Regions from separate parts of the Streptomyces sp. NPDC007164 genome, predicted to be linked through region 2. Evidence: riboswitches for the same ligand, from Rfam matches in the RefSeq annotation. Region 2 holds a riboswitch; each other region holds the start of a gene.
What was found. A riboswitch is a leader RNA that binds a small molecule or an ion and turns the genes downstream of it on or off. The one in region 2 is predicted to bind cobalamin.
Positions count from the first base shown of each region.

Region 1: linked by a shared signal. The riboswitch ahead of cobN (cobaltochelatase subunit CobN) and the one ahead of ABZ622_RS32625 (prenyltransferase/squalene oxidase repeat-containing protein) in region 2 are both predicted to bind cobalamin.
Region 3: linked by a shared signal. The riboswitch ahead of ABZ622_RS08930 (ribonucleoside-diphosphate reductase subunit alpha) and the one ahead of ABZ622_RS32625 (prenyltransferase/squalene oxidase repeat-containing protein) in region 2 are both predicted to bind cobalamin.
Region 4: linked by a shared signal. The riboswitch ahead of ABZ622_RS23235 (ABC transporter substrate-binding protein) and the one ahead of ABZ622_RS32625 (prenyltransferase/squalene oxidase repeat-containing protein) in region 2 are both predicted to bind cobalamin.

Region 1 covers NZ_JBEYFB010000021.1:81,755-89,212, forward strand. Annotated here, with positions in the region: gene cobN (cobaltochelatase subunit CobN) at 1-3,193, opposite strand, end outside; cobalamin riboswitch at 3,264-3,413, opposite strand; gene cobG (precorrin-3B synthase) at 3,460-4,788, shown strand; gene ABZ622_RS24730 (precorrin-8X methylmutase) at 4,870-5,496, shown strand; gene ABZ622_RS24735 (precorrin-2 C(20)-methyltransferase) at 5,499-7,004, shown strand; gene ABZ622_RS24740 (cobalt-precorrin-6A reductase) at 6,989-7,458, opposite strand, start outside.
Region 2 covers NZ_JBEYFB010000039.1:28,525-35,982, reverse strand. Annotated here, with positions in the region: gene ABZ622_RS32640 (ATP-binding cassette domain-containing protein) at 1-640, opposite strand, end outside; partial or broken gene ABZ622_RS32635 (energy-coupling factor transporter transmembrane component T) at 982-2,115, opposite strand; gene ABZ622_RS32630 (SCO2322 family protein) at 2,112-2,843, opposite strand; gene ABZ622_RS32625 (prenyltransferase/squalene oxidase repeat-containing protein) at 2,840-4,114, opposite strand; cobalamin riboswitch at 4,224-4,359, opposite strand; gene ABZ622_RS32620 (MBL fold metallo-hydrolase) at 4,531-5,571, opposite strand; gene ABZ622_RS32615 (aldehyde dehydrogenase) at 5,820-7,280, shown strand; gene ABZ622_RS32610 (ferredoxin) at 7,280-7,458, shown strand, end outside.
Region 3 covers NZ_JBEYFB010000004.1:48,555-56,012, reverse strand. Annotated here, with positions in the region: gene ABZ622_RS08930 (ribonucleoside-diphosphate reductase subunit alpha) at 1-2,199, opposite strand, end outside; cobalamin riboswitch at 2,339-2,480, opposite strand; gene mctP (monocarboxylate uptake permease MctP) at 2,646-4,280, opposite strand; gene ABZ622_RS08920 (DUF3311 domain-containing protein) at 4,277-4,531, opposite strand; gene ABZ622_RS08915 (GntR family transcriptional regulator) at 4,757-5,521, opposite strand; gene ABZ622_RS08910 (extracellular solute-binding protein) at 5,801-7,084, shown strand; gene ABZ622_RS08905 (sugar ABC transporter permease) at 7,184-7,458, shown strand, end outside.
Region 4 covers NZ_JBEYFB010000019.1:26,177-33,634, forward strand. Annotated here, with positions in the region: gene ABZ622_RS23230 (iron chelate uptake ABC transporter family permease subunit) at 1-313, opposite strand, end outside; gene ABZ622_RS23235 (ABC transporter substrate-binding protein) at 367-1,407, opposite strand; cobalamin riboswitch at 1,470-1,659, opposite strand; gene ABZ622_RS23240 (beta-ketoacyl-[acyl-carrier-protein] synthase family protein) at 1,754-2,977, opposite strand; gene ABZ622_RS23245 (acyl carrier protein) at 2,974-3,252, opposite strand; gene ABZ622_RS23250 (acyl-CoA dehydrogenase) at 3,512-5,368, opposite strand; gene ABZ622_RS23255 (beta-ketoacyl-[acyl-carrier-protein] synthase family protein) at 5,383-6,660, opposite strand; gene ABZ622_RS23260 (hypothetical protein) at 6,859-7,458, shown strand, end outside.

The DNA of each region.
Region 1 (7,458 bases), on a different contig from region 2:
CGCCGATGTACGCCTCGGGGGCGGTGCCGCGCAGGGCGCGGACGGTGGCCACCATGCCGCCGTGGTACTGGAAGTAGTCGTCCGAGTCGGCGATGTCGTGTTCGCGGGTGTCGGTGTTCTTGGCCGCGACCGCGATCCGCTTGTACGCCGTCTCCATCTCCTCGCGGGCCGGGCGGCCGTCGAGTTCGCGTCCGTAGGCGTAGCCGCCCCACACCGTGTAGACCTCGGCGAGGTCCGCGTCGGTGCGCCAGTCGCGGGAGTCGATGAGCTGGAGCAGACCGGCGCCGTACGTACCGGGGCGGGAGCCGAAGATACGGGTGGTGGCGCGGCGTTCGTCGCCGTGGGCGGCCAGGTCGGCCTGGGTGTGGGCGCGTACGTGGTTCTGCTCGGCCGGCTCGTCCAGGGAGGCGGCGAGGCGGACCGCGTCGTCGAGCAGGCCGATGGTGTGCGGGAAGGCGTCGCGGAAGAAGCCGCTGATGCGCAGGGTGACGTCGATGCGCGGGCGGCCGAGCTCGGCCGGCGGGATCGCCTCCAGGCCGGTGACGCGGCGCGAGGCGTCGTCCCAGACGGGGCGGACGCCGAGCAGCGCGAAGGCCTCGGCGACGTCGTCACCGGCGGTGCGCATCGCGCTGGTGCCCCACAGGGACAGGCCGACCGAGGTGGGCCAGTCGCCGTTGTCGGTGCGGTAGCGCTCCAGGAGCGAGTCGGCCAGGGCCTGGCCGGTCTCCCAGGCCAGGCGCGAGGGTACGGCCTTGGGGTCGACGGAGTAGAAGTTGCGGCCGGTCGGCAGAACGTTGACCAGGCCGCGCAGCGGGGAGCCGGAGGGTCCGGCGGGGACGAACCCGCCGTCCAGCGCGTGCAGGGCGTGGTCGAGTTCGTCGGTCGTGGCGGCCAGTCGCGGCACGACCTCGCGGGCGGCGAAGTCGAGGATGTCGGCGACCGCCCGCGGGTGCCCGGCCGCCACTTCGGCGACGGCGTCCGGGGACCAGCCGGCGTCCTCCATCGCCTGGACCAGGGTCCGGGCCCGCTCCTCCGCCTCGTCGGCGGTGACTCGGGTCGCGGCGGACTCGTCGAGCCCCAGGGCCTCGCGCAGGCCCGGCAGGGAGGCGGTGCCGCCCCAGATCTGGCGGGCCCGCAGGATCGCGAGGACGAGGTTGACCCGGTCGGCGCCGGCCGGGGCGCCGCCCAGCACATGCAGTCCGTCACGGATCTGGGCGTCCTTGATCTCGCAGAGCCAGCCGTCGAGATGCATGATGAACTCGTCGAATCCCTCGTCCTCGGGGCGGTCCTCCAGCCCGAGGTCGTGGTCGAGCTTGGCGGCCTGGATGAGGGTCCAGATCTGTGCGCGGATCGCCGGGAGCTTCGCCGGGTCCATCGCCGCGATCTGGGCGTGCTCGTCCAGAAGTTGTTCGAGGCGGGCGATGTCGCCGTAGCTGTCGGCTCGTGCCATCGGCGGTACGAGGTGGTCCACCAGAGTGGCGTGGACGCGCCGCTTGGCCTGCGTGCCCTCGCCCGGGTCGTTGACCAGGAACGGGTAAATCAGTGGCAGGTCGCCGAGGGCGGCGTCGGGGCCGCAGGCGGCGGAGAGGCCGGCGTTCTTGCCGGGCAGCCACTCCAGGTTGCCGTGCTTGCCGAGGTGGATCATCGCGTCGGCGCCGAAGCCGTTGTCGTCGGCGGCAGCGGCGATCCAGCGGTAGGCGGCCAGGTAGTGGTGCGAGGGCGGCAGATCGGGGTCGTGGTAGATCGCGATCGGGTTCTCGCCGAAGCCGCGCGGCGGCTGGATGAGGATGAGCAGATTGCCCCGGCGCAGGGCGGCGAGCACGATGTCGCCGTCCGGGTTGCTCGACCGGTCCACGAACATCTCGCCCGGGGCGGGGCCCCAGTGCCGCTCGACGGCCTCGCGGAGCTCGGCCGGGAGGGTCGCGTACCAGCGCCGGTAGTCGGCGGCGGGGATACGGACCGGGTTGCGGGCCAACTGCTCCTCGGTGAGCCATTCCTGGTCGTGGCCGCCGGCCTCGATCAGTGCCCGGATCAGCTCGTCGCCGTCGCCCGAGACCAGGCCGGGGACCTCCTCCGTACCGAAGTCGTATCCCTGGTCTCGGAGTCGGCGCAGCAGGGCGACGGCACTGGCCGGGGTGTCGAGGCCGACGGCGTTGCCGATGCGGGAGTGCTTGGTCGGGTAGGCGGACAGCACCAGTGCGATCCGCTTCTCGGCGGCCGGGATGTGGCGCAGCCGGGCGTGGCGCACGGCGATCCCGGCGACGCGGGCGGCGCGCTCGGTGTCGGCGACGTACGCGGGCAGGCCGTCCTCGTCGATCTCCTTGAAGGAGAACGGCACGGTGATCAGGCGGCCGTCGAACTCGGGGACCGCGATCTGGCTGGCGGCGTCGAGCGGGGAGACGCCCTCGTCATTGTCCTCCCAGTCGGTGCGCGATCCGGTGAGGCAGAGCGCCTGGAGGATGGGGACGTCGAGGTTGCTGAGGACGCCCGCGTCCCAGGACTCGTCGTCGCCGCCCGCCGACGCCTCGGCCGGCCGGGTGCCGCCGGCGGCGAGGACGGTGGTGACGATGGCGTCGGCGGCGCGCAGCGCGTCGATCAGCTCGGGCTCGGGGGTGCGCAGCGAGGCGACGTACAGCGGCAGCGCGCGGGCACCGGCGTCCTCGACGGCGCCGCACAGGGCGTCCACGAACGCGGTGTTGCCGCTCATGTGATGGGCGCGGTAGTAGAGCACGGCGACGACCGGGCCGTCGGTGCGGCGGGCGGTGCGCTCCAGCGGGCCCCAGGAGGGTGCCGGGGCGGGCGGTGCGAATCCGTGGCCGGTGAGCAGGACGGTGTCGGAGAGGAAACGGGCGAGCTGGTCCAGGTTGGCGGGGCCGCCGTGGGCCAGGTAGGCGTGGGCCTCGGCGGCGATGCCGATGGGGACCGTGGAGGCGGCCATCAGCTGGGCGTCGGGGGCCTGTTCGCCGGTGAGGACGACGACGGGGCGTCCGGTGGCGAGGACTTGGTCGAGGCCGTCCTGCCAGGCGCGTACGCCACCGAGGAGACGTACGACGACCAGGTCGACGCCGTCGAGGAGCTGCGGGAGGTCCTGGAGCGGGAGCCGGGAGGGGTTGGCGTAGCGGTAGGAGACCGGGCCGTCCGAGGCGCGGGCACTGAGCAGGTCGGTGTCGGACGTCGACAGGAGCAGGATCATGCGGCGTCGGGCCTTCCTCGGGGTGTCCACGCCCCGGGCGGTGTCGGAATGGAGTCTCCCCAGCTCGACGGAGTCGAGCGGCGGGGAAGGGAGTTCCTGACTCGCCCGGCCGGGGCCGGGTTCACAGTGGCGGGACCGTGCCGGAATCGCACCGGACTTCCTCCCCTGTCGCCGTCTGTGGCGACGACGTGCCGGATGGCCCGTCAATAGGCATAGTAAGGGCCGGTCACCGATGGAGGACATACGGTTCTGTTCAGATGGTCGGTATGCTCGCCGCCATGCCCCCACCTGCCACTTCGCCTTCGCTGCCCGCAGACTCGTCTGCCCGGGACCGCGGTGACGCCTGCCCCGGCACGCTGCGGCTGCACCGGGCGGACGACGGCGCTCTGGCCCGCGTCCGGGTGCCCGGTGGTCTGCTGACCGCGGTGCAGGCGGATGCCCTCGGTGTGGTGGCGGAGAGACTGGGCGATGGTGAGTTGCATCTCACTTCGCGAGGCAATGTGCAGTTGCGCGGGCTGAGCCCCGACTGCGGTGGCGAACTGGCCGACCGGCTGGGCGAGGCGGGACTGCTGCCCTCCGCCCGCCACGAGCGGATACGCAACGTCGTGGCGTCGCCGCTCTCGGGGCTCGACGGCGAAGGAGCGGCGGACGTCGGAGCGTGGCTCCGGGCGCTGGACGCGCTGCTGTGCGCGGGCGAGCGGACGGCCGGGCTCTCCGGCAGGTTCTTGTTCGTGCTCGACGACGGCCGCGGCGATGTGGACGCGCTGGGCGGCGATGTGACGCTGCTGGCGCAGGACGGCGGAGTGGCGCTGCTTCGGATCGGCACGGCCCGGACCGTGGTGCGGATACCCGGTGCGCAGGCGCCGCGGGCCGCCCTCATGGCTGCGGAGACTTTCCTGGAGCGGGCGTCCGGCACCGGTGCCTGGCGGGTGTCGGACCTGCCCGGTGGCGCCGGCTCCCTTCTCGACGAGGTCGTACGGCGGTTGCGGGAGGCGGATCCCGGCACCGCCGCCACCGAGGTCCGTGACTGTCCGCGCGGCTCGGACGGCCCCGCCCCCGGCATGGTGACCGGCCCGCACGACCGGGCGGCGTTGTCCGTCGGCATCCCTCTGGGGCGGATCACCCCGGCGCAGTGGCGGTCGCTGACGGACACGGCCCGGCAGCGGGGACGTGGTGAATTGCGGCTGACCCCGTGGCGCGGGGTCGTCGTACCGGGGGTGGAGCGGCGGCGGGCTGCGGGGCTGCTGGACGAACTGGGGGCCGCCGGCCTCGTCGTCGGACCCGACTCCCCCTGGACCGGGGTGGGTGCCTGTATCGGCCGGCCCGGCTGCGCGAAATCGCTGGCCGATGTGCGGGCCCGGGCGGCGGCCGTGGTGGGGCCCGTGGGCCTGCTGCCGGTGTACTGGTCCGGGTGCGAACGCCGGTGCGGCCATCCCCGCGGCGAGTGGGTCGATGTGGTCGCCGTCCCCGGCGGACACCGGATCTCCGTCGTTCGGGGCGAGGAGCGGGGCGCACCGGTGAGCGTCCCCAGCCCCCCCGACAGCCCTGGCGGACTCGCCGAAGCGGTGGCTTCGGCCCGCGGCACGCGCGGCTGATTCCGTACGCGCGGCTCCCCTGTACTCGCAGTACCTGCTGTACCCGACCGTTGCACGCCCGAGGAAGAAAGCGAAAGCACTGTGCACCAGTACGAGAAGGACGGACCGGCGATCTATCGCCAGTCCTTCGCCACGATCCGCGCGGAGGCCGATCTCGCGGGCCTGCCCGCCGATGTGAGCCAGGTCGCGGTCCGCATGATCCACGCCTGCGGGATGGTCGACCTCGTCCGCGATCTCGCTTTCACCCCGGACGCGGTCGCCCGTGCCCGTGCCGCGCTGCGGGGCGGCGCGCCCATCCTGTGCGATGTGGCGATGGTCGCCAGCGGTGTGACCCGCAAGCGGCTGCCCGCGGACAACGAAGTGGTGTGCACCCTGTCCGACCCGGCGGTGCCCGGCCTGGCGAAGGAGCTGGGCACCACGCGCAGCGCCGCCGCCCTGGAGCTGTGGCGCGACCGGCTGGACGGTGCGGTGGTGGCCGTCGGCAATGCGCCGACCGCCCTGTTCCGGCTGCTGGAGATGATCGAGGAGGGCGCGCCCCGCCCCGCCGCCGTCATCGGTGTGCCGGTCGGCTTCATCGGTGCCGCCGAGTCCAAGGACGCCCTGGCCGCCCACCCGTCCGGCCTGGAGCATCTGATCGTCCGGGGCCGTCGCGGCGGCAGCGCCATGGCGGCCGCCGCCCTCAACGCGATCGCCAGCGAGGAAGAGTAGACGTGAGCGAGCAGAAGACGGGCCGGCTGTACGGGGTCGGACTCGGCCCCGGCGATCCGGCTCTGATGACCGTACGCGCGGTGGAGATCATCGCCGAGGCCGATGTCATCGCCTATCACAGCGCCCGGCACGGGCGGTCCATCGCCCGGTCCATCGCGGCGAAGCACATCCGTGCCGACCATGTCGAGGAGCCGCTGGTCTACCCCGTCACGACGGAGACCACGGATCACCCGGGCGGTTACCGGGGGGCGATGGAGGAGTTCTACGCCGAGGCGGCGGCCCGTCTGGCGGCGCATCTCGACGCCGGGCGGACGGTCGCCGTGCTGGCCGAGGGCGACCCGCTCTTCTACGGCTCGTACATGCACATGCACAAGCGGCTCGCCGACCGGTACCCGACCGAGGTGATCCCGGGCGTGACCTCGGTCAGTGCGGCCGCCGCACGCCTGGGCACCCCGCTCGTCGAGGGCGAGGAGGTGCTGACGATCCTGCCCGGCACGCTGCCCCAGGAGGAGCTGACCGCCCGTCTCGCGGCCACCGACGCCGCCGTGGTGATGAAGCTGGGGCGTACGTTCCCGGCCGTACGCGGCGCCTTCGAGGCGTCCGGGCGGCTGCCCGAGGCGCGGTACGTCGAGCGCGCCACGATGGCCGGGGAGCGGGTGGGCGACCTGGCCGGGGTCGACCCGGACTCGGTGCCGTACTTCGCGGTCGCGGTCCTGCCCAGCAGGATCGGGGCGCCGCGTCCCGAAGGCGCCCCGGAGGGTGGCGAGGTGGCCGTGGTCGGCACCGGTCCGGCCGGGCCGCTGTGGCTGACCCCCGAGACGCGCGGGGCACTGGCCGCCGCCGACGATCTGGTCGGCTACACCACGTATCTGGACCGGGTGCCGGTCCGGCCGGGGCAGGTGCGCCACGGCTCGGACAACAAGGTCGAGTCGGAGCGGGCCGAGTTCGCCCTCGATCTGGCCCGGCGCGGACGGCGGGTGGCCGTGGTGTCGGGCGGCGACCCCGGGGTCTTCGCGATGGCGACGGCCGTCCTCGAAGTGGCGTCGCAGGACGAGTACGCGCAGGTGCCGGTGCGGGTGCTGCCGGGGGTGACGGCGGCCAACGCCGCCGCCGCCCGGGCGGGTGCGCCGCTGGGCCACGACTACGCGACGATATCGCTCTCCGACCGGCTCAAGCCGTGGGAGGTGATCGCGGAGCGGCTGCGCGCGGCCGCGACGGCGGATCTGGTGCTGGCGCTGTACAACCCCGGGTCGCGCAGCCGGACCTGGCAGGTCGGCAAGGCCCGTGACCTGCTGCTCGAACACCGCTCGCCGGACACTCCCGTGGTCCTGGGCCGCGATGTCGGCGGGCCCGCCGAGAACGTGCGGACGGTACGGCTCGCGGACCTCGATCCCGCCGAGGTCGACATGCGTACGATCCTGCTCGTCGGGTCCTCGCAGACCCGTTGGGTGAAGCGCGGGGCGGGGCAGCAGATCGTCTGGACGCCCCGCCGCTATCCGGAGGGCTGAGCCGGGCCGGCCGTCGCCCGTCCCTGGCGGAAGAAGTGTTCGCGCAGCCAGGCGACGGCCGCTTCCGGACCGTCGACGACCGGGATGCCACGGGGCACGGGCGGCCGTCGCACCACCACGACCGGGATCCGCGCCTCGCGGGCCGCGGCGAGCTTGGGGGCGGTGGCGGCGCCGCCGCTGTCCTTCGTGACGACCACGTCGATGCGGTGACGGCGGATCAGCTCGCGCTCCCCGTCCAGGCTGAACGGGCCCCGGTCGAGCAGCACCTCCATGCGGGCGGGGTACGGCGCCTCGGGGGCGTCCACCGAACGCATCAGGAACCACAGCTCGTCCAGCCCGGCGAAGGCGGCCAGCCCCATGCGTCCGGTCGTGAGGAAGACCCGTCGGCCCAGCGCGGGCAGCGCCGCCGCGGCCTCGGCCAGCGAACCGGCCGGATGCCAGTCGTCGCCGTCAC
Region 2 (7,458 bases):
GAACGACCCGGTCCGCGTACTGCACCACCCGCTCCAGCCGGTGCTCCGCCATCAGGACCGTCGTACCCAGGTCGTGCACCAGCCGTTGCAGTACGGCGAGGACATCCTCGGCCGCCGCCGGGTCCAGGGCGGACGTCGGCTCGTCGAGGACCAGGACCTTCGGGTGCGGGGTGAGGACGGAGCCGATCGCGACCCGCTGCTGCTGGCCGCCGGAGAGCGAGGCGATCGGCCGGTCGCGCAGCTCGGCCAGTCCCAGCAGGTCCAGGGTCTCCTCGACCCGCCGCCGCATCACGTCGGGGGCCAGGCCCAGCGACTCCATGCCGTATGCCAGCTCGTCCTCGACCGTGTCGGTGACGAAGTGGGAGAGCGGGTCCTGGCCCACCGTGCCGACCAGATCGGCGAGTTCGCGCGGTTTGTGGGTACGGGTGTCGCGGCCGTCGACCGTGACCCGGCCGCTCAGCGTGCCGCCGGTGAAATGCGGCACCAGACCGGAGACGGCACCCAGCAGTGTCGACTTGCCGACCCCGGACGGGCCGACGAGCAGCACCAACTCGCCCTCGGGAACGGTCAGATCGACCCCCGACAGGGTGGGGCGCCCGGTTCCCTCGTAACGCACCGAGACCTGCTCGAACCGGATCACTGGATCTCCTTGGAATTCGGCCCACTCACCGGCGCAGCATCCACCGGCCCACTCACCGGCGCAGTACCCGTCGGCTCACTCGCCCGCGGAGTACCCGTCGGCTCACTCGCCCGCGGAGTACCCGTCGGCTCACTCGCCCGCGGAGTACCCGCCGGCTCACTCGCCCGCGCAGCATCCGCCGGCTCACTCGCCCGCGGAGCACCCGCCGGCCCACTCACCGGCGCAGCATCTACCGGCTCACTGGCCCGCGGAGTACCCGTCGTCCCACTCACCGGCGCAGTACCCGCCGGCTCACTCGCCCGCGCAGCACCCGTCGTCCCACTCACCGGCCCGCCCACCGGCGGCGGCACCGGCGCCACCACCGCGGGCAGCAGCCCGATCAGCACCGCCGCCGCGGGCCACAGCGGAAGCACCGGCGCGGCCAGCGGCACGACCCCCGGGTGCAGCGCCTCCCCGTAGGCACCGCCCGCCCAGATCATCGCCACCGCCACCACGACCCCCGAACCCGCCACCAGCCAGGCCCGCACACCCCACCGGTCGGGCCGGTAGCGGGTACGGACCGAGCGGGCCCCGCCGAGCCGCAGCCCGGCCAGCGCGGCGACGAGCCCGGCGATCAGCAGCGGAACCCCGTACACCGCGCCCTGCGCGGCCAGCAGCCCGTACGTACCGGCGCACACGCCCAGCAGTCCGCCGAGCGTGAGCACGTTCGTGGTGCGGCGGACGGCGGGCGGGACCTGGGCGGTGCGCCCGTAGCCGCGCGCGTCCATCGACGCGGCCACCGCGACCGAGCGCTCCAACGCGCCCTCCAGGACCGGCAGTCCGATCTGGAGGACCGCCTTGATGCCACCGGTCGGCCGGCCCCGCAGCCGCCGTGCGGTGCGCAGCCGCATCACATCGGCGACCATGTTCGGCGCGAACGTCATCGCGACGACGACCGCGACGCCCGCCTCGTACAGCGCACCGGGCAGCGACTTCAGCAGCCGGGCCGGGTTGGCGAGCGAGTTCGCCGCACCGACGCAGATCAGCAGGGTGGCCAGCTTCGCCCCGTCGTACAGCGCGAAGACCAACTGCTCGGCGGTGACCCGGCCACCGAGCCTGACCCCCTTCGCCCAGTCGGGCAGCGGCACTTCGGGGAGCGTGAACACCGTGTGCGTACCGGGGATCGGCGAACCGAGGAAGACGGAGAAGACCAGCCGCACAGCGACGACGAACAGCCCGATCCGGATGAACGCCCCGTACGAACGGGCCCACGGCGCGTCGGTACGGCGCGCGGCCACGACGTAACCGGCCACCCCCACCAGCAGCCCGAGCAGCAGCGGATTGGTGGTCCGGGACGCGGCGGTTGCCAGGCCGAGCGCCCACAGCCACCAGGCCCCGGCGGGCACGGCGTTGCTCCGGCTCGCCGCGGGCGCGCGCAGCGGACGCCGGCGCGCCAGGGCCGTGCGGCCGGCCGGAGCGCTGGTCGAGGCGGTCATCCGCGGCGGCGGCGGGCCTGCACGACCGCGGCGATGCCGAGGAGGAGCACGGCGCCGACCCCGACGAGCACCCCGGCGGACGGGCCGCCGCCGGAGCCGCCCGAGCCGCTGGAGGCCGCGGACCCGGCCGGTGACGTGGAAACGGAGGCGGAGGCGGCCGAGTCGGGCGTGCCGTTCCCGTTCCCGTTCCCGCTGCCGTCCCCGCTGCCGTTTCCGTCGCCGGAGACCTGTTCGCCGCAGCCCGAGCCCGGGTATCCGGCGATGGCGCAGAGCATCGCGTCGCTGCTGTAGCGCAGCGGCTTCGCCACCGAGGCGAGTGCCTCCGCGGCGCTCGCGTCCGGTCCGACCCGTGCGCACGCGGTGCGCGGCGCGGGCGGTGTCTCACCGGCCGGGGCGTCCGCCGCCGTGCCCGGGTCGATGACGAGTGCGATCCGCTTGGTGCCGTCCTGGGCCGGGGTGTCCGCGCAGATCTTCGTGAAGTCGGCCGCGCGGCGCGGCTTCGCCGAGTCCTGGGAGTCCTCGCTGACCGAGAACCGGAAGCCCTGCACCGCCCCGTCGTCCGGCCGGACCAGCGACGGGCCCTGGGTGGCGTACGTCCAGCCGGATCCGGAACCCTCCCAGAACGACCAGTACCGGTACCCGGCCGCCTGGGCCGGTCCCGCGCCGAGCACGGCCAGGACGGCGCCCAGGACCACCAGCAGCGCGGTGGTCCGTCCCACGCGCCTCACGGCTGCCTGCTCTTCCGGCGACCGCTGGTCAGGAAGAACGCGATGGCCGCGAGGACGAGGCCGATGCCGATGTACCACCACACGCCCCCGATCACGTCGTCGCCGCTGTGGACCTGGTCCTTCTCCGTGGCCTCGTACCCGGTGTCGGCGGACGGGTCGGGCGTCACGACGGCGGCGGGCGCGGGGCCGGCCGCGTTGAGCCGGGCGACGAGGTCGACGCCGCCGAAGTCCCGGGCGTTGTTGCCGGTCGCGTGGGCGGCCAGGATCAGCTGGGCGTAGGCGGCGGGGCCGCTCTGGGCGGCCCAGTCCGCGGAGTTCTTCTTCAGCCAGTCGACGGCTCCGGCCGCCTTGTCCTGGTGGCCGGCCGCGGAGAGCGCGACGACCGCGTCCGCGGTGTTGCCGAAGTCGGGCTGCGGGGTGGTGTCGGTGGCACCGGGCATCGGCGCCAGGTTCAGGTGACCGCTGCCGGCGAGGGCGTCGGTGAGGTAGTGGGCGCCGTTCTGCGCGGCCTGCTCGGGCGTGAGCCCGGAACCGGGCCGGCAGGTGGGTGCCTTGCCCGCGGCGTTGTTCCCGACTGCCAGGGCCTTGCCCATCGTGCCGAGCACGGCGGCCGCGGTGGCGTCCGCGTTCGCGGCGAGCCCGCCCTTCTTGTCGGGCTGGTACGCGAAGGCGCCGCCGTCCTTGCCGCCGCACGGGATGGCGAGGGCGAGCAGCGGGTCGTAGGGGGTCTTGCCACCGGGGGTCGTGATGTCCGTGAGCCGCTGCCCCTGACGGGCGAGGGCGCCGATCACCAGAGAGGTGGAGTTGGCGTCACTGGGCGCACCCGCGGTGTAGCCCCAGCCGCCGTCCTCGTTCTGTACGGACTTCAGCCAGCGCACCGAGTTGTTCACGGTCTCGCGGTGCCCGCCGACCTCGACCAGCGCCTGGGCGGCGGCCGCGGTGGCATTGGTGTCCCGCACCGTCTTGGCGTCGCACGGCTTGGCGGTATCGGGCCGGTACGCGGCGTAGGAGCCGTCGGCGCACTGCTGACCGATCAGCCAGTCCACCGACTTCGCGGCCGGGGTGACCCCTTCGAGCCGCTGCGCGAGGAAGGCCAGCGACTGCCGCCACACACCGTCGTAGGTGGGGTCCTTCGTGCCGTACAGCCCGGACGGCAGCGCGACGGAAGGCGAGGGCGAGGGGGACGGCGCTGCCACCGCGACCGGCGCAGCGGCCGCGCAGAGCACGGCGGCGGTGGCGGCGAGCGTTGCTGCGCTGCGACGTACGGTCATGGCGGGCGGGGCCTCTCCTGCGGGGTGAACCGGGCACAGGCACGCTCAGGCACCAGGCTCCGACCTCGTGTACCTCGACGGTGCCGACCACCGGGGGATCCGGTGGTCCGAGCCGGTCACGACCGCGGACAGGGCATTCCGACTCACCGCCTGCGAAGACGGTTCACGGCTGCGTGGTCAGTGCCGGATTCGCACCGGCTTCCCCCTGAACGGGCATGATGACGACCCGCACACTCTACCGGGCGGCACCGACCGGGCTCCGGGCCGGGAGGAGCGCCCCGGACGTGTCACTACTCACGTACGCGTCACCACACACGTACGCGTCACCACACGCCCCGCGACGTACGTCACGCACCCAGCGACGCGCATCACACCCATCGCTCATCACTCATCGCTCATCACTCATCGCTCATCACTCACACCGCGACATACGTCACCGGCTCGCTCCCCGGCACCGCCTCCGCGCGCCCGAGCTTCACCAGCCGCCGCAGATGCGCCTCCGCCTCCGAGACGGCGATGTTCCGGGAGCCGTGCGGGATCTGCTCCCAGGGCCGGTTCCACTCCATCCGCACGGCCAGCTCCCACGGCGTCAGCGGCTCCGCCAGCAGCCCGAGCAGCCCGGTCAGCCGCTCCTCGTGATGCCCGAGGAGCTCCCGTACGCGTCCCGCCGCATCGGTGAAGGCGTACTGATGGGCGGGCAGCACCTCGGCGGCCCCGAGCCTGCCGATGCGCTCCAGCGAGTCGAGGTAGTCGCCGAGAGGATCGGTGACCGTGGCGTCGTCCGGGTCCTCGTACAGCCCGATGTGCGGACTGATCCCCGGCAGCAGATGGTCTCCCGAGAAGAGCCGCCCCCGCCCCGGCAGATTGCCCGGGTGCTCCTCCTCCAGGTGCAGGCACACATGCCCCGGCGTGTGCCCCGGCGTCCAGATCGCCCGCAGCCTGCGCCCCGCCAGGTCGAGCAGCTCACCGGGCACGATCTCCCGGTCCGGGAGCGCGGCACGCAGCCCCGGCAGCGTCCGCATCCTGCCCCCGTCGGCCGCGGCGGCCCGCAACGGCGCGAGGTGCTCCTCGGGCGCTCCGACCGCGGTGAGCTTGGCCGCGAGATACGTCAGCCACCTGCCGGGTTGGGACTCCCGGGTACGGCGCACGATCGCGGTGTCCGCCGCATGCATGGCGATCCAGGCCCCGGATGCCTCGCGCACCTGCCCGGACAGCCCGTGGTGGTCGGGATGGTGGTGGGTGATGACCACACCGTGGATGTCGGCCATCTCCGTACCGATGGCGGTGAGGCCGGCCCCGAGAGTGTCCCAGGCCTCGGGATCGTCCCACCCGGTGTCGATCAGCACCGGACCCCGATCGGTGTCCAGGACGTGCACGAGGGTGTGGCCGAGCGGATTGTCCGGGATGGGCACCTTGATGCTGTGCACGCCCCCGCCGTGGTCGGTCACCTGCGTCATGAGGTCCCCATCTCTCTGGACGGCGTACGGCTTCGCGGCTCCGGTGCCTCGCCCCACTGTAACGAGAACTTGTTCCAGTAGTAGCCCCGGTCGACCATCTTGTCCGGGGCGCTGTCGCGGCCGTGGACTCCTGGAACTGGAACTGATATCAGTTCTGACACAGAGTCAGATCATGAGTCGGATGTCGAGTCGGACGTCGAGCCGGATGCCGATTCGGGCAACGCGCCGGGCCGCGGGAGGCAGTAGCCATGACCGAGCTTGTCGAACACGGAAAACTGTTCATCGGCGGGGAGTTGGTCGATCCGCTGGGCCGGGAAGTGATCGAGGTCGTCTCGCCCCACACCGAGCAGGTCATCGGCCGGGTGCCGCATGCCTCCCGGGCGGACGTGGACGCGGCCGTCGCCGCCGGGCGGCGGGCGTTCGACGAGGGGCCCTGGCCCCGGATGAGCCTGGACGAGCGGATCGCGGTGGTGACCAGGATCAAAGACGCGTTCGCCGTCCGGTACGAGGAGATCGCCCGGGTCATCAGCTCGGAGAACGGCACCCCGTACACGTCGAGCGTCATGGTGCAGGCGCTCGCCGCGATGATGGTGTGGGACTCGGCGATCACCGTGGCGCGGGGCTTCCCGTACGAGGAGCGGCGGGCCGGGGCGCTCGGGCCGTTGCTGGTGCGGCGGGAGCCGGTCGGAGTGGTCGCGGCCGTGGTGCCGTGGAACGTTCCGCAGTTCACCGCCGCCGCCAAGCTCGCACCCGCGCTGCTGGCGGGCTGCTCCGCCGTGCTCAAGGTCTCGCCGGAATCCCCGCTGGACGCCTACATCCTGGCCGAGATCGCCGCCGACGCCGGGCTGCCGGAAGGCGTGCTCTCCATCCTTCCGGCCGACCGCGAGGTCAGTGAGTACCTGGTCGGGCACCCCGGCGTCGACAAGGTGTCGTTCACCGGGTCGGTGGCCGCCGGGCGCCGGGTGATGGAGGTCGCCTCCCGCAACCTCACCCGCGTCACACTGGAGTTGGGCGGCAAGTCCGCCGCCGTGATGCTTCCCGACGCCGATCTGGACGCCGCCGTCGCGGGCATCGTCCCCTTCGCCTGGATGATCAACGGCCAGGCGTGCGTGGCCCAGACCCGCATCCTCGTCCCGCGCTCCCGCTACGACGAGACGGCCGAGGCGTTCGCCGCCGCGGCGTCCGCGCTGAAGGTCGGCGACCCGCTCGACCCGGCCACCGAACTAGGCCCCCTGGTCGCGCAGCGCCAGCAGCAGCGCTCGCTCGACTACATCCGGATCGGGCAGGACGAGGGCGCCAAGATCCTCACCGGCGGCGGCCGTCCGGCGTCCCAGGAACGGGGCTGGTACGTCGAGCCGACCCTCTTCGGCGACGTCGACAACTCGATGCGGATCGCCCGCGAGGAGATCTTCGGCCCCGTCATCTGCCTGCTGCCGTACGGTGACGAGGACGAGGCCGTACGGATCGCCAACGACTCCGACTACGGGCTCAGCGGCAGCGTCTGGACCGCCGACACCGAGCGCGGCATCGACATCGCCCGCCGGGTCAGGACGGGCACGTACAGCGTGAACACCTTCAGCCTCGACATGCTCGGCCCGTTCGGCGGGTACAAGAACTCCGGCCTGGGCAGGGAGTTCGGGCCCGAGGGATACGGCGAGTACTTCGAGCACAAGATGATCCACCTGCCGGCCGGATACGAGGGGGCGTGATGGGCGACCGCTGGGCCGTCGAGGTCGACCGGGGGGTCTGCATCGGCTCCGGGATGTGTGTGAACCACGCGCCGGGCGCCTTCGCCCTGGACACCGCCCGCCAGTCCCGCCCGTCGGTCCCGGAGACCGACGCCGACGAGAAGGTCCTGGCGGCTGCGGAGGGGTGCCCGGTCGAGGC
Region 3 (7,458 bases), on a different contig from region 2:
GATCGTCGGCGTCTCCAGGAACAGGTTCAGCGACTGGCTCTGGTCCAGGAACGGCGTACGGGCCGCCGCCATGTCGATCAGGCCGCGCTGCGGGATCTCCCACGCGGTGCGGTACAGCGCCCGCACGTCCTCGGGGATCCAGGCGAAGCCCTGCACCGAGCCACTGGCCTCGCGCAGCGCCTCCCGGGTGCGCGCGTCCCACACGCCGAGCTTCTTCAGCTCGTCCACCAGATAGGCGTTGACCTGGAGGAACTCACCGCTGAGCGTCTCGCGCTTGAAGAGGTTGGAGACCTGCGGCTCGATGCACTCGTACACGCCCGCGATCGAGGCGATCGTCGCCGTCGGCGCGATGGCGAGCAGCAGCGAGTTGCGCATCCCGTTCTTCGCGACCCGGGCGCGCAACGCGTCCCAGCGCTCCGGCCAGTTCAGCTCGGTGTCGTAGTGGTCGGGGTGCAGCACCCCGCGCGCCGCCCGGGTCTCGGACCAGGCGGGCAGCGGACCCGAGCGCTCCGCGAGCTCGCAGGACGCCTCGTACGCGGCGAGCATGATCCGCTCGGAGATCCTCGTGGACAGCGCCCGCGCCTCGGGGGAGTCGAAGGGCAGCCGCAGCTGGAAGAAGACGTCCTGGAGACCCATCGCGCCCAGCCCCACGGGGCGCCACTTCGCGTTGGAGCGGCCGGCCTGCTCGGTCGGGTAGAAGTTGATGTCCACGACCCGGTCGAGGAAGGTCACGGCGGTGCGGACGGTGGCGTCCAGCCGCTCCCAGTCGATCCCGCCGTCGGCGACGAACGCGCCGAGGTTGACCGAGCCCAGGTTGCAGACCGCCGTCTCGCCGTCGTCGGTGACTTCCAGGATCTCGGTGCACAGGTTCGACGAGTGGACGACGCTGCCCGGCTCGGCGGTCTGGTTCGCGGTCCGGTTGGAGGCGTCCTTGAACGTCATCCAGCCCTGGCCGGTCTGCGCGAGGGTGCGCATCATCCGGCCGTACAGCTCGCGCGCCGGCATCGACTTGCGGGCCAGGCCCTTGGCCTCGGCGGCCCGGTACGCGGCGTCGAACTCGTCGCCCCACAGGTCGACCAGCTCGGGCACGTCGGCGGGCGAGAACAGCGACCAGTCGCCGTCCGCGTCGACCCGGCGCATGAACTCGTCCGGGATCCAGTGCGCCAGGTTGAGGTTGTGCGTACGCCGCTGGTCCTCACCCGTGTTGTCGCGCAGCTCCAGGAACTCCTCGATGTCCGCGTGCCAGGTCTCCAGGTAGACGGCGGCGGCGCCCTTGCGGCGGCCCCCCTGGTTGACCGCGGCGACGGAGGCGTCGAGCGTCTTGAGGAACGGCACGATGCCGTTGGAGTGCCCGTTGGTGCCCCGGATCAGCGAACCGCGGGAGCGGATGCGGGAGTACGACAGACCGATGCCGCCCGCGTGCTTCGAGAGCCGCGCCACCTGGTGGTAGCGGTCGTAGATCGAGTCGAGCTCGTCCAGCGGGGAGTCCAGCAGGTAGCAGGAGGACATCTGCGGGTGCCGGGTGCCGGAGTTGAAGAGCGTGGGGGAGGAGGGCAGATAGTCGAGCCGGCTCATCAGCCCGTACAGCGCCGCCACTTCGTCCACGGCGCGCTGCGACTCGTCCTCGGCCAGCCCGGCCGCGACCCGCAGCATGAAGTGCTGCGGCGTCTCGATGACCTGACGGGTGTGCGGGTGGCGCAGCAGGTAGCGGCTGTGCAGGGTCCGCAGCCCGAAGTAGCCGAAGCGGTCGTCCGCGCCGTCGGCCAGCGAGCGCTCCACCAGCGTGTCGAGGGCAGCCGCGTGGGTGGCGACGAACGCGGCGGTACGGTCCGCGATCAGGCCCTCGCGGTGCCCGACGGCTACCGAGGCGGAGAAGGAGACCGCGCCCTCGCCGGCCGCCTCGTCCGCGATGGCGAGGGTCAGCAGCCGGGCGGCGAGCCGGGAGTAGGCGGGGTCCTCGGAGATCAGCCCCGCGGCGGCCTCGGTGGCCAGCGACCGCAGCTCGGCCTCGTCGGCGCGGGCGCTGCGGCCACGCAGCGCGGCGGCGGCGACCCGGCCGGGGTCGGTGGCGGGCAGATCGGCGGTCAGGTCGGTCAGGGTCCGCAGCAGCGCGGTACCCGGTCCGTCCTGTGCGGCGGCCTCGGACTCGGCTGCTGCGGACGCGGCGACTGAAGCCGGATCGGCTGGCGCGATGGTCACGTGGTGCTCTCCCTCGCTCGGCTCTGGGCCGGCGGGGAACGGGGCAGCCCTGCGGAAGCACACCCGGGGCAGGGCAGCACTCCGCACGGCGTCCACCGGCCCAACCGCGAGGCCCGGACGTCTGGGCATCCGGTTCGGTCGAGCCGGATGCGCTGCCGGCAGGTCATCGGACTGACTCGGGGGTGCACAAAAGCGCACTGAATACACCGTTGCGGGACAGTTCCGGATTCGCACCGGATTCCCCTGCGGCGACAGCGAGGACGAGCATACATGTGGGGGCTGCCCGATGACGCAGCCCCCATATGTTGTGTCGCGCGTTCGAGTCGGGCCCACAGAACGGGCCGTGCGGCCCTTTCCCGGGCCGGTCGGCCGGATCACGCCGACGGCCCGCCGCGCCCCGTTGCGGGGGGCTCGACGGGCCGTCGGAAGGCCGTGGGCGGCGGTCGTCAGTGGCCGCCCGGAGCCCCCGCGGTGGCCGGCGGGAGCTCGGTGGCGACACCCGGGTCGCCCGCGTCGGCGGTGTAGTCGGCCGGGGAGGTCTCGTCGGTCCCGGCGGGTGCCTTCAGGGCGTTCAGGACGAAGGTGAGCACCACCGTCACCACCACGTTCAGCACGAACGCGGTGAGGCCGATGTAGCCGATCTCGCCGATCCCCGGGATCTCCTTGGACGAGCCGCCGAAGTGCGCCTGGGTCGGGCTGGCGACCCCGTACGCGGCCACCGTCCCGTACACCATGCCGGCCGCCCAGCCCGCGAGCAGTGCCCAGCGGTGGAACCAGCGGGTGAACAGGCCGCCGACCAGGGCCGGCATCGTCTGGAGGATCCAGATGCCGCCGAGCAGCTGGAAGTTGATCGCGACCGTCTTGTCCATGGTGAGGACGAAGGCCAGCGCGCCGACCTTGACCAGCAGCGACACCAGCTTGGAGACCTTGGTCTCCTGCTCCGGGGTCGCGTCCGGCTTCAGGAAGTCCTTGTAGATGTTGCGGGTGAACAGGTTGGCCGCGGCGATCGACATGATCGCGGCGGGTACCAGCGCGCCGATGCCGATGGCGGCGAACGCGACGCCCGCGAACCAGTCCGGGAACATGTCCTCGAACAGCTGCGGGATGGCCAGCTGGCCGTTGTCCACCTTGATGCCGGCGGCGATGGCCATGAAGCCGAGCAGCGCCAGCAGACCCAGCATCAGCGAGTACAGCGGCAGGATCGTGGTGTTGCGCCGGATCACGTTGCGGCTGCGACTGGAGAGCGTCGCCGTGATCGAGTGCGGATACATGAACAGCGCCAGTGCCGAGCCCAGCGCCAGGGTGGCGTAACCCCACCGGCCCGCCTCACCGGGCGCGAGTCCGGCCACCGGTTTCCCGGCCGCCTCGTTCTTCTGCGAGAACGCCTCGCCCGCCTTGGCGAAGATGTCGTCGAAGCCGCCGAGCTTGATCGGGATGTAGATGATCGCCACCGCGATGACCAGGTAGATCAGCCCGTCCTTGACGAACGCGATCAGCGCGGGCGCGCGCAGCCCGGACGAGTAGGTGTACGCGGCGAGCACCGCGAACGCGATCAGCAGCGGCAGGTCCTTGACGAACCAGTGGGTGTTCTCGCCGCCGCCGACGCCCATCACGTCCAGCACCGCCTGGATGCCGACCAGTTGGAGCGCGATGTACGGCATCGTGGCGAGGATGCCGGTGACGGCGACCGCCAGCGAGAGGCCCTTCGAGCCGAAGCGCCCGCGGACGAAGTCCGAGGTGGTCACGTACCCGTGCTTGTGCGAGACCGACCACAGCCGCGGCAGGAAGGTGAAGATCAGCGGGTACACGAGGATCGTGTACGGCACGGCGAAGAAGCCCGCCGCGCCCGCCGTGTAGATCAGCGCGGGAACGGCGACGAAGGTGTACGCGGTGTACAGGTCGCCGCCCAGCAGGAACCAGGTGACCCAGGTGCCGAAGGACCGTCCGCCCAGGCCCCATTCGTCGAGGCTGGCCTCGTTCTCGGCCCTGCGCCAGCGCGCGGCCAGGAAGCCCATGACCGTGACGGCCACGAAGAAGAAGATGAAGACGCCGAGCGCGACGCCGTTCACACCGTCCTTCATGCCGACGCACCTCCCTTGCGGGCGCGCTGGTCACGCTGCCACAGCTTGTACGCGGTCATCGTGAGCGCGGTGGAGAGGAGTACCCAGAGCATCTGGTACCAGTAGAAGAACGGAATGCCGATGAAGGTGGGGTCCACCTTCGCGTACGAACTCACCCAGAGCATCGCCACGAAGGGCGCGACGAGGCAGAGGGCGATGACCACTCTCACCGGTGTGACGGTCGGTGGCTTTCCTTCTGTGTCTGCTGGCATGCGGCGACTCCGTCCCCTCGCTGATCACCTTGTGATGCGCAGGAAATCTAGGGGAGGGCTCCGGTCACCGTCACCCCCTGCCCGCATTTCGGTCCGGCAACGGTCGGTCGATCGGGTATCCGTGCTCGAAATCCGGCCAGATGTACGGTGGTTGGTCCGTACCAGGCCGTGCGAAAGGCCCCCGCGGAGTGATGCGTTCCACGGGGGCCTTTCGGTGGTGCGGACTCAGTCCGTGGGCCGCTTCAGGCGCGCCACGAACTTGTACCGGTCGCCGCGGTAGACCGAGCGCACCCACTCCACCGGTTCGCCCCGTCCGTCGATCGAGTGCCGGGAGAGCATCAGCATCGGCAGGCCCACGTCCGTACCGAGCAGCCCGGCCTCGCGCGGGGTGGCCAGCGAGGTCTCGATGGTCTCCTCGGCCTCGGCCAGCCGGACGTCGTACACCTCCGCCAGCGCGGTGTAGAGGGAGGTGTACTTCACCAGCGAACGGCGCAGCGCCGGAAAGCGTTTGGCCGAAAGGTGGGTGGTCTCGATCGCCATCGGCTCGCCGCTGGCGAGCCGCAGCCGCTCGATCCGCAGCACCCGGCCGCCCGCGGTGATGTCGAGCAGCCCCGCGAGGGTGTCGTCGGCCGTCACATAGCCGATGTCCAGCAGCTGGGACGTCGGCTCAAGACCCTGGGCGCGCATGTCCTCGGTGTACGAGGTCAGTTGCAGGGCCTGCGAGACCTTCGGCTTGGCCACGAAGGTGCCCTTGCCCTGGATGCGCTCCAGCCGGCCCTCGACGACCAACTCCTGGAGCGCCTGGCGCACGGTGGTGCGCGAGGTGTCGAACTCGGCGGCCAGGGTCCGCTCCGGCGGCACCGGAGTGCCCGGCGGCATGGTGTCCGTCATGTCGAGCAGATGTCGCTTCAGCCGGTAGTACTTCGGGACGCGCGCCGTCCGCGTGGCCGCGCCCGTCTCGTTCTCCGTACTGCCCCCGTCGGCACCCATGGTCCGCCCTCCCGACGCTTGCGTTGCTGCCGTCACCGGCTCCTCCGTCTGTCGCGGCTCACATGGTGGCACGGTCCGGTCACGGCTGGTCGCCCTCCCTTAGGTGTCGGTCCTATAACGGACGCGAGTGCACTTCTTATACACCCTTGACACCCCTAAAGGTCTAGGCCAAGCTCCCCGTACTGGTCTAAACCATTAAAGACCAGGTCCAGCCCCAGCAGTACTCGTCGAATGTCTTCGCGGTGGGCGGGGTTGCAGTATCCCTGAGGAGGGTTTGGCGTGAAGCGCAAGCTCATCGCGGCGATCGGCGTCGCGGGCATGATGATCGGCCTTGCGGCGTGTGGGTCCGACGACGGCGGCGACAGCGGCAAGAAGGCCGGTCCGGACGCGTACAAGGGCCAGACCCTGACGGTGTGGACGATGTCCGGCTCGAACCCGGACGGTTGGACCAAGACGGTCACCGAGGAGTTCGAGAAGAAGACCAAGGCCAAGCTGAAGATCGAGGTCCAGGACTGGAACGGCATTCAGCAGAAGGTCACCACCGCCCTCTCCGAGTCCAACCCGCCGGACGTCCTGGAGATCGGCAACACCCAGACCCCGGCGTACGCCAAGACCGGCGGCCTCGCCGACCTCGGTGACCTGAAGAAGGAGATCGGCTCCGCCTGGGCCGACGGCGTCAACCAGCCCTCCATCTACGACGGCAAGCAGTACGCCCTGCCGTGGTACGTGGGCAACCGCGTCGTCATGTACAACAAGAAGGTCTTCAAGGACGCCGGCATCACCGAGACGCCGAAGACCCGCGCCGACCTCTTCAAGGCCTTCGAGGCCATCGAGAAGAAGGGCGACGCCGAGCCGGTCTACCTGCCCGGCCAGAACTGGTACTTCTTCGACGGCCTGCTCGTCGGCAAGGGCGTCGAGCCGGTCAAGAAGGAAGGCGACAAGTACGTCTCCAACCTGGCCGACCCCAAGGTCGGCGAGGCCATGGAGCTGTACAAGAAGTACCAGTCCTTCTCCAAGGCCCCCAAAGACAAGGACGAGGCCACCCCGCAGCAGGCCGAGGTCTTCGCCAAGGGCAAGACCGGCGCCATCTTCGCGATGGGCTACGAGGCCGGCACGGCCATCAAGGCCAACCCGAAGCTCAAGGACGACATCGGCTTCTTCACCATCCCCGGTGAGACCGCCGACAAGCCCGAGGGCGTCTTCCTCGGCGGCTCGAACCTCGCCGTGGCCGCGGGCAGCAAGAACCAGGACCTGGCCAAGGAGTTCCTGAAGATCGCGCTCTCCGAGAAGAACGACGGCGCGCTCATCAAGGAGGCCGGCTGGTCCCCGAAGAACGACGCCATGCAGAAGTACACCGTCGGCCAGCCCGCCGCCGAGGCCGCCGGTCCGGCCGCCGCCAAGTCCGGTGGCACCACGCCGCTGATCCCGGAGTGGGCGCCGGTCGAGAACCCCCCGAACCCGATCAAGACCTACATGACGCTGGTTCTGCAGGGCAAGTCGTCCGCCGAGGCCGCCAAGCAGGTCGAGGGCGAGCTCAACAAGCGCCTCAGCCAGCAGCAGTAGTCGCAGAAGCGCGTCCCGCGCCGGGGCGGCGGGTCCAGACCCGCCGCCCCGGCTGTACGCACCGTTCCGTGTAGGGCTTTGTTGGAAGAGATGGCGAGCATGGCAGTGCAGACCGAACCCTCGGATGTGGCCAAGACGGCCGCAGCCCGCGGGCAGGACGGGAAACCACCCGTCGGGCAGCACGGGGGCAGCAAGCGGAAACTGGGCATCGGCGCAGCGCCGTACCTGTTGATGGTCCCCGCACTCGCGGTGACGGCGCTCTTCCTCGGGTACCCCCTGGTGAAGAACGTCATGCTGTCGTTCCAGAACCTCAATATGGGACAGCTGATCCAGCATGTCACCGAGTGGAACGGCTTCAAGAACTACCAGGAGAT
Region 4 (7,458 bases), on a different contig from region 2:
GGACGAACGGGTCGGCGAGCGGGTTGCGGAGCAGGGACTGCATGACGGTGCCGCAGACCGCGAGCCCGGCACCGCACACCGCGGCGAGCAGGGTGCGCGGCATGCGCAGGTTCCAGATGATGCCGTCCCGGATCGGGGAGAGCCGCGACCGGCCGCCGCCGAGATGGGCGGCCACCGCGGACCAGACGTCGGCCACCGAGATGCGGGCGGGTCCGATGGTGACGGCGACCGCGACGGAACCGACGAGCAGCGCGAGGCCGCAGGCCCACAGGACCCCGCCGCGCAGCCGTCGTACGCCCTTCGTGGCACTCACCGGTACGACGGCGGCCGGTGGCGCGGTCACCGTCGTGCCGTGTTCGGCCGGCGTCACCCCGCGAGCCCGAACCTGCGCAGACCGGCGGCGACGCGTTCGAGGCCCTCGACCGTGCGGATGGACGGGTTCATGGCCTGGCCGCTCAGCAGGACGTACCGCTTGTGCCTGACGGCGTCCATGTTCTTCGTAGCGGGGTTGGACTCCAGGAATTCGATCTTCTTCGCGGCGCTCTCGGCGGTCTGGGCCTTACGGGTCAGGTCGCCGATGACCAGAACGTCGGGATTTCGGTCGGCGACGGTCTCCCAGCTGATCTGGGGCCATTCCTCGTGGGTGTCGTCGAAGACGTTCTTCGCACCGAGTTCCCCGGTGATGATCCCGGGGGCTCCGCAGCAGCCCGCCAGGTACGGGGCCTTGGAGTCGGAGAACCAGTACAGGAGGGTGGTGCCGGAGGCGTCGATGCCCTCGGTCGCCTTCTTCACCCGCTCCCGCAGCGTGCCCACGAGCGCGTCGCCGCGCTCCGGAACGCCGAATACCCCGGCCAGGTCGCGCACTTCTCCGTAGACGCTGTCCATGGTGAGCGGCGTGGTGCGGGCTCCGTCGCCGCCGCCGCTGTTGTCCTTGCCGGTGCAGTCGGCGGGCGAGACATAGGTGGGGACGCCGAGCGACCCGAACTGTTCGCGGGGTGCGACGCCGCCCTTGGCGAGTGTCGATTCGAACGAGGCGCTGACGAAGTCCGGTTCGCGGTCGAGGACCTTCTCCGAGGACGGCCGGTTGTCCGCGATCCTGGGCACCTCGGCGTTGGCCGTCTCCAGGCCCTTCATCACCGGGTCGGTCCAGGTCGCGGTGGCGGCCATCCGGTCGGCGAGGCCGAGGGAGAGCAGGATCTCCGTCGATCCCTGGTCCACGGAGACGGCGCGGCGCGGCGCGGACTCGACGGTGACGGTGCGGCCGCAGTTCTTCAGCGTCACCGGATATCCGTCCGCGCGGCCCGGCTTCGCCGTGGCGTCACCGGCTCCGCCTCCACAGGCGGTCAGCAGGACGAGTCCCGCCGAGAGCAGGGCGATGGTGCGGACGGGGCTGGCTATGGACGGCACGGAGTCCCTCTGCGTCTCTGGGCCCATGCGCGGAGCCCGTGGTACGAAGTACCGCGGCCCGGTGCCGGGACGCGGCTGCCAGCAGGTCTTCGGACTCGGGTTCGTCCGGACGGGGCGCCTTCCCGGGCACCCGAGGGTGGTCCCAGTGGCCGTGGCCCCGCCCGTCTCCCTCACCGCTGCGCGTCAGTTCCGGATTCGCACCGGATTCCCTGACCCCATACGTGGAGTTTGACTGGCCCCGGCAAGCTATCACGTGCCTCTGTGCAGCTCACGGGCGGTGTGTGGCCGGTGGTACGCCGGGCTGTTCTCCCGTCGCACCACCTGCCTGCTGCCTGCGGAACGGCTCTCAGGGACGCTGAAGAGCGAGTACGGCGTTGTGGCCGCCGAATCCGAAGGAATGGCTGACGGCGCGCCTGATGGGCTGCCGCAGAGGTTGCTTGGTGACGCAGTCGATGTCGAACTCGGGCGCTGGGGCGTCCAGATTGGCGATCGGTGGTACGACTCCGCGCTGGAGCGTGAGGACGGTGAGCCCGGCCTCGATCGCTCCGGCCGCTCCCATGCAGTGCCCCAGTACGCCCTTGGGTGCGGTGACGGGTGGCCGGTGTGGGTAGACCCGGGCGATCAGGGCGGCCTCGGTGGCGTCGTTGACCGGGGTCGCCGTGCCGTGCGCGTTGACGTGCTCGACGTCCTCGGCCGCCCAGCCCGCGTCGCGCAGTGCGGCCTCCACAGCCGCCTGGGCGATCGCGCCGGAAGGATGCGGGCTGATGGGATGGTGGGCGTCGGTGGTGGCTCCGGTGCCGGCGAGCAGCGCCCGTGGGGCCGCGCCCCGGGCCCGGGCGTCGTCCGTCCGTTCCAGCACCATGACGGCCGCGCCCTCGCCCATGACCAGGCCGGCCCGGTCGGCCGCGAAGGGCCGGCACAGTCCGGCCGGGTCGCCGTCCCGCCGGGCCCCGGCCCCGGACCTGGCGAACGCGGCCATGGCGGCCGGGTAGACGATCGACTCGGTGGCTCCGGCGATCGCGATGTCGCACTGCCCGGTGACCAGCAGGTCGCGGGCGACGGACAGCGCGGTGGCGCCGGACGAGCAGGCGGTGCACGGCGCCAGGCTGGGCCCGGTGGCCCGCAGCTGGATCGCGATCTCGGCGGCGGGCATGTTCGGGATGGTGAGCAGGATGCCCGACGGCGAGGTGGCCCCGGCGCCGAGCCGGTCGAGCACGACGGCCTGCTCGGTCAGCGAGGCGGAGCCGCCGCTGCTGGTGCCGACGACCACCGCGACCCTGCTGCCCTCCCACCGGGCCGGGTCGAGCCCGGCGTCGGTGACCGCCTCGCGGGCGGCGAGCACCGCGAGTTTCACGTACTTTCCCATGCGGAAGGACGCCCGGCCGCCGATCGCGGCGTCCAGGTCGATGCCGTCGACCATGCAGGCGAAGTCGATCGCGCATCCTTCGAGCCCGGCGACGGTGCGGGCCGGTGACACGCCCGCACACACGCCCTGCCAGGTGGATTCGGTGTCGTTGCCGACCGGGGTGATCATGCCCAGTCCGGTGACGGCGACGGCCGGCCTGTTCATCGGGCGTTGCTCATCGCTGCCCCGCTGCCCATCCGCGCCCCGCTGCCGGCCGCCGTGTCCATGAACCGGCTGATGTCGGCCAGCGTGGCGTTCTTGGGAAGCTGGTCGAAGTCCCGGTCGCCGCGGGTCGTCTCCCTGATGAGGACGGCGAACTCGGCGACGGCGAGGGAGTCCATCTCCAGACTGTCCATCGTGGAGCCCGGGTGGATCTCTGCGGCGGGCACTTTGAAGGTGTGTGTCAGAACCTCGGTGATCTTGGGGTGAATCGCGCTCATCAGCTTTCTCTCCATTATTCGGTCCGGCTGTCGGACCGGCGGTGACACCGTCCCGACGCCGAATCAACTGGGAGGAGTGCCTCCAGTTACGCCTTGTGCCGAACCGATTCGGCAGCGCCCTCCTCGCGCTCCCCGCACCACCGGGCCAGGACGGACGCCGTACCCCAGAAGGCCAGCAGGACAACCCGCACCCCGAGGGCCCGGGCGGCCTCGCCGGCCCGTCGGCTCCGGACAACTGTTCCTTTCCTCGTCGTGGCCGTCACCGCTCGCCCCGAACCACGTCCCGGACCCCGCCGCCGGTCTGCCAGAAGGCCCCCGGATCGTCGTACGCGGCCACGTAGTCCGCGCCTGCGATCGGCCAGTCGGCGAGCAGTTCCGGCGGCAGCCCGAAGGAGTCGACGAGGTCGGGCAGATGGGCGGCGACGGTGGCGATGAGCCGCTCCACCCTGTCCGGCAGGCCGTTGACCTGGTCGGCGCTCAGCAGGCCCGCCGCCAGCAGGTCACCGCTGTTGCGGGCGATCCGGTCGAGTGCGAAGAGCCGTTCCAGCTCGCCGAGCCGGTCGCGGGCGGGCCCCTCGGGGAGCACGGCCACCGCCTCCGCGTACGCCTCGGCCGCCTGCCGCTGGGCGTGGGCCTCGACGCCACGCAGGGCGGGCCCGGCCGCCGCGTTCCACCGCCCCAGCGGGTCACCGTGCGGTGCGAGGCACATCCGCTCCCTGGCCCGGACGAACCAGATCCGCTCCAGCTCCGCGAGCAGCCCGCCGAGAAAGCCCGGGTCGTCGAGATCGCCGGGGCCGCCACCGGAGGCGGCCCCGGCGGCCGGTGCGGCGGCGAAGAGCATTTCTGCGGCCGCCTTGGCGTGGATGGCCAGGTTGTCGCCCTCGGCGGTGATGGCGCCTTCCACCCCGGTGACGAGTTCGCTCATCCCGTTGTGTTCCAGGAGTGCCTGGGCGCCGCAGCGTTCGCGGCATTCGACGATCACGGACCGGGCCTGCCAGGTGATCCACCCCTTGGCGACGGCCACCAGCCGCTCGGCCTCCTCCCGCCGCTCGCCCCGCTCCCATCGGTCCAGGGCCCTGCGGTGCAGCAGGCTCATCGCGAAGACGGTGGCCATGGCCGCGGCGAGCGGTCCGTGGTGGCTGCGGTGGGCGATCACCGGCACCCGGTGCGAACCACGGGGGCCCGAGATGTGCCGGTGGCCGCCGTAGCGGACGGCGACGGCGAGCGTCGCGCGCGCACAGCCGACCGCGCAGGCCGTCATCGAGATCTTCCCGGAGGTGACGCGCCCGATCGACGCGAGGAAGCGCCGTCTGCGGTTGTCGACGGCGCTGCTGAACTCCCCGTCCGCACCGACCCGTCCGTGGTCGCCGTCGAGCAGCGCGACGCGCCCCACGAAGACACGGTCGAAGGAGGTCAGGCAGTGGTCCACCGGGCTGCCCGTGCGGGTGGGGAGCCTGCGGATGTGCACTCCGGGCAGCGGCTGTCCCTCGTCGGTGAGCGGTACGAGGAAGAGGAAGACCCCGTGGTCGGTGCCGTCGACGAGCAGGCGCGCGGCCACCAGTCCGGTCTTGGGGCCGCCGGCCGGACCGGTGTTGGGCATGAATTTCTGCGCCCCGGCGTGCGGGGTGCGCAGCACGAACCCGTCGCGCTCACGGTCGTACTCGGCGGTGGTCTCGACGGCCGCGGCGTCATTGCCGTGCGCCACCTCCGTACAGAGAAAGGTACCGATGCGCCGCAGCCGCAGAAAGTCCGACAGATCGCGGTGGCCGTCGCCCCCGTGGTCGAGGAGGCTGCCGAGGAAGAGGTTGTAGTGGATCCCCGCGACCGTGGTGAGCGCCGGGTCCACCGGGCCGAGCCATTCGTGCAGGGCGGCGAGGGCGCGGGGGTCGGCGGCCAGCCGGGCCCCGCTGTCCAGGCAGTCGTTGAGGACGCGCAGCCGCTCGTACGCGAGGGCCAGGCGCTGCTCGGTGGTGCGGTGGTCCGGGCGGCGGAAGGGTTCGGTGCTGATCAGCCGCTGCCAGAAGCCGTGCTCCCGGCGGTGGTTGCCGCCGAGGAGCACACCGGTGAGGAGCTCCGTGGATCGTTCTGCGGAGGGGCTGTCGATCGTTGCGGTCATGGAAAATATAACGATCAAGCAACGGCGAGGACACCCGGATCCGCCCTTGGCGGGCCGTCCGCACCGGCACGCTGGAAGGCGAGTACGACATTGTGTCCGCCGAAGCCGAAGGAGTGGCTCAGCGCCCGCTCGACCGGCTGGATCCGGGGCTCCTTGACCACACAGTCGAGGTCGAACCCGTCCGGCAGCGAGTCCAGGTTGGCGATCGGCGGGACGAGCCCCTGTTCCAGGGTCAGTACGGTGGCGACCGCCTCGATCGCCCCGGACGCCGCGAGGGTGTGCCCGAGGACGCCCTTCGGCGCGGTCACCGAAGGGCGGTGCGGGAAGATCTCGGAGATCAGCGCGATCTCCATCGCGTCGTTGAGCTGCGTCGACGTGCCGTGCGCGTTGATGTGGTCGACCTCGTGGGCGGCCCAGCCCGCCTCGCGCAGCGCCGCCCCGACGGCCTTGCGCGCACCGCCGCCCTCCGGGTCCGGGGCCGTGGGGTGGTGGGCGTCGGTGGCGGAGCCCGCACCGGTCAGCAGGGCACGCGCCCGTCCGCCCCGGGCGTACGCGTCGGCCGTCCGTTCCAGTACGAGCACGGCGGCGCCCTCGCCGATCACGAACCCGTCCCGGTCCGCGGCGAACGGCCGCGAGGCACCCGCCGGATCGCCGGTGCGCGGCGAGAGCGCGCCCAGCCCCGCGAAGGCGCTCACCACCAGCGGGGTCAGTACGGCCTCCGCACCGCCCGCCACCACCACGTCGCACCGGTCACTCAGCAGCAGGTCGCGGGCGACGGCGATGGCCGTGGCCCCGGACGCGCAGGCGGTCGCAGGGGCCAGGCTGGGGCCGTGGGCCCGCAGGGCGATGGCCAGCTCCCCGGCGGCCGCGTTGGGCATCATCATCGGGACCAGCAGCGGTGACACCGCGTCCGCCCCGCCGTCGTCGAGCCTGCGCACGTTGTCGACGAGCACGGACACCCCGCCCACTCCGACGCCGAGCACCACGGCGACCCGGTCGCCGTCCCACCGCTCCGGCGACAGCCCGGCGTCCGCGACGGCCTGGCGGGCGGCGACCAGCGCCATCTTCACGAACCGCGCCATCCGCCACACCGAACGCCCGCCGACCGCCGCGTCCAGATCGATCCCGTCCACCGGGCAGCCGAAGTCGACCGGCAGCCCGGCCAGTTCCTCGCAGCCGCGGGCCGTGGAAACACCGGCACACAGCCCCTCCCAGAATGTGTGCTCGTCCGCGCCCGCGGGAGTCACCACCCCCAGTCCGGTCACCGCGACGCCCCTGTCGGCCATCGTCATGTCCGCCCCCTTCTCCGTAATCGATCAGGCCTACTGGTTGTCGAACGGCAGTAGCCCCGGCGAGGATGCGCCCAATGAGCCGAAAGGGTCACCGATACCTCCGGTGGGCCGAACGGTGCCGCACGCCACGGTGACCGTGTTCACCCGTCCGCAGCAGCCCGCCGCGCCGTGCGCGACGGTCGGCCGTCCCCTGGGGGAATGGCAGCGGATCACGATCAGTCGAAGCCCCCCGACGAGCACGCCGAGCTGGATGCCCTGCGCGCCAGGGTGGCCGTGCTGGAGACCCGGGCCCCGGCCCGGCACCGGCCCCGGGCCCGCTCGTTCCTCGCCGTGCTGCTCATCGTCGCCGCGGCCGTCCTCACGCCACTGAGCATCGTGTCGACCTGGGCGAAGAACCAGATCGGCGACACCGACAACTACGTGGCGATGATGGCGCCGCTCGCCTCCGACCCCGATGTGCGGAGCGCGGTAGCCGATCGCGTCACCGGTGCAGTCATGGGGCACCTGGATGTGAAGGCCCTGCTGGCCGACGTCTCCCCCGCGGACCGGCCGGTGCTCGACAAGGCGCTGTCGAAGCTGAGCGGCCCCCTCACCACAGGCATTTCGAACTTCGTGCGCGGGACCACGGAGAAGTTCGTCTCCAGCGACGCCTTCGCGACGATCTGGACCGACCTCAACCGGTCCGCCCAGTCCGCCACGCTGAAGGCGCTGTCCGGAAGCGGCGGCGGGGCGGTGGAGCTCACCGGCGACACCGTCACCATCGACCTCGCGCCCGTCATCGACCGGGTCAAACAACGC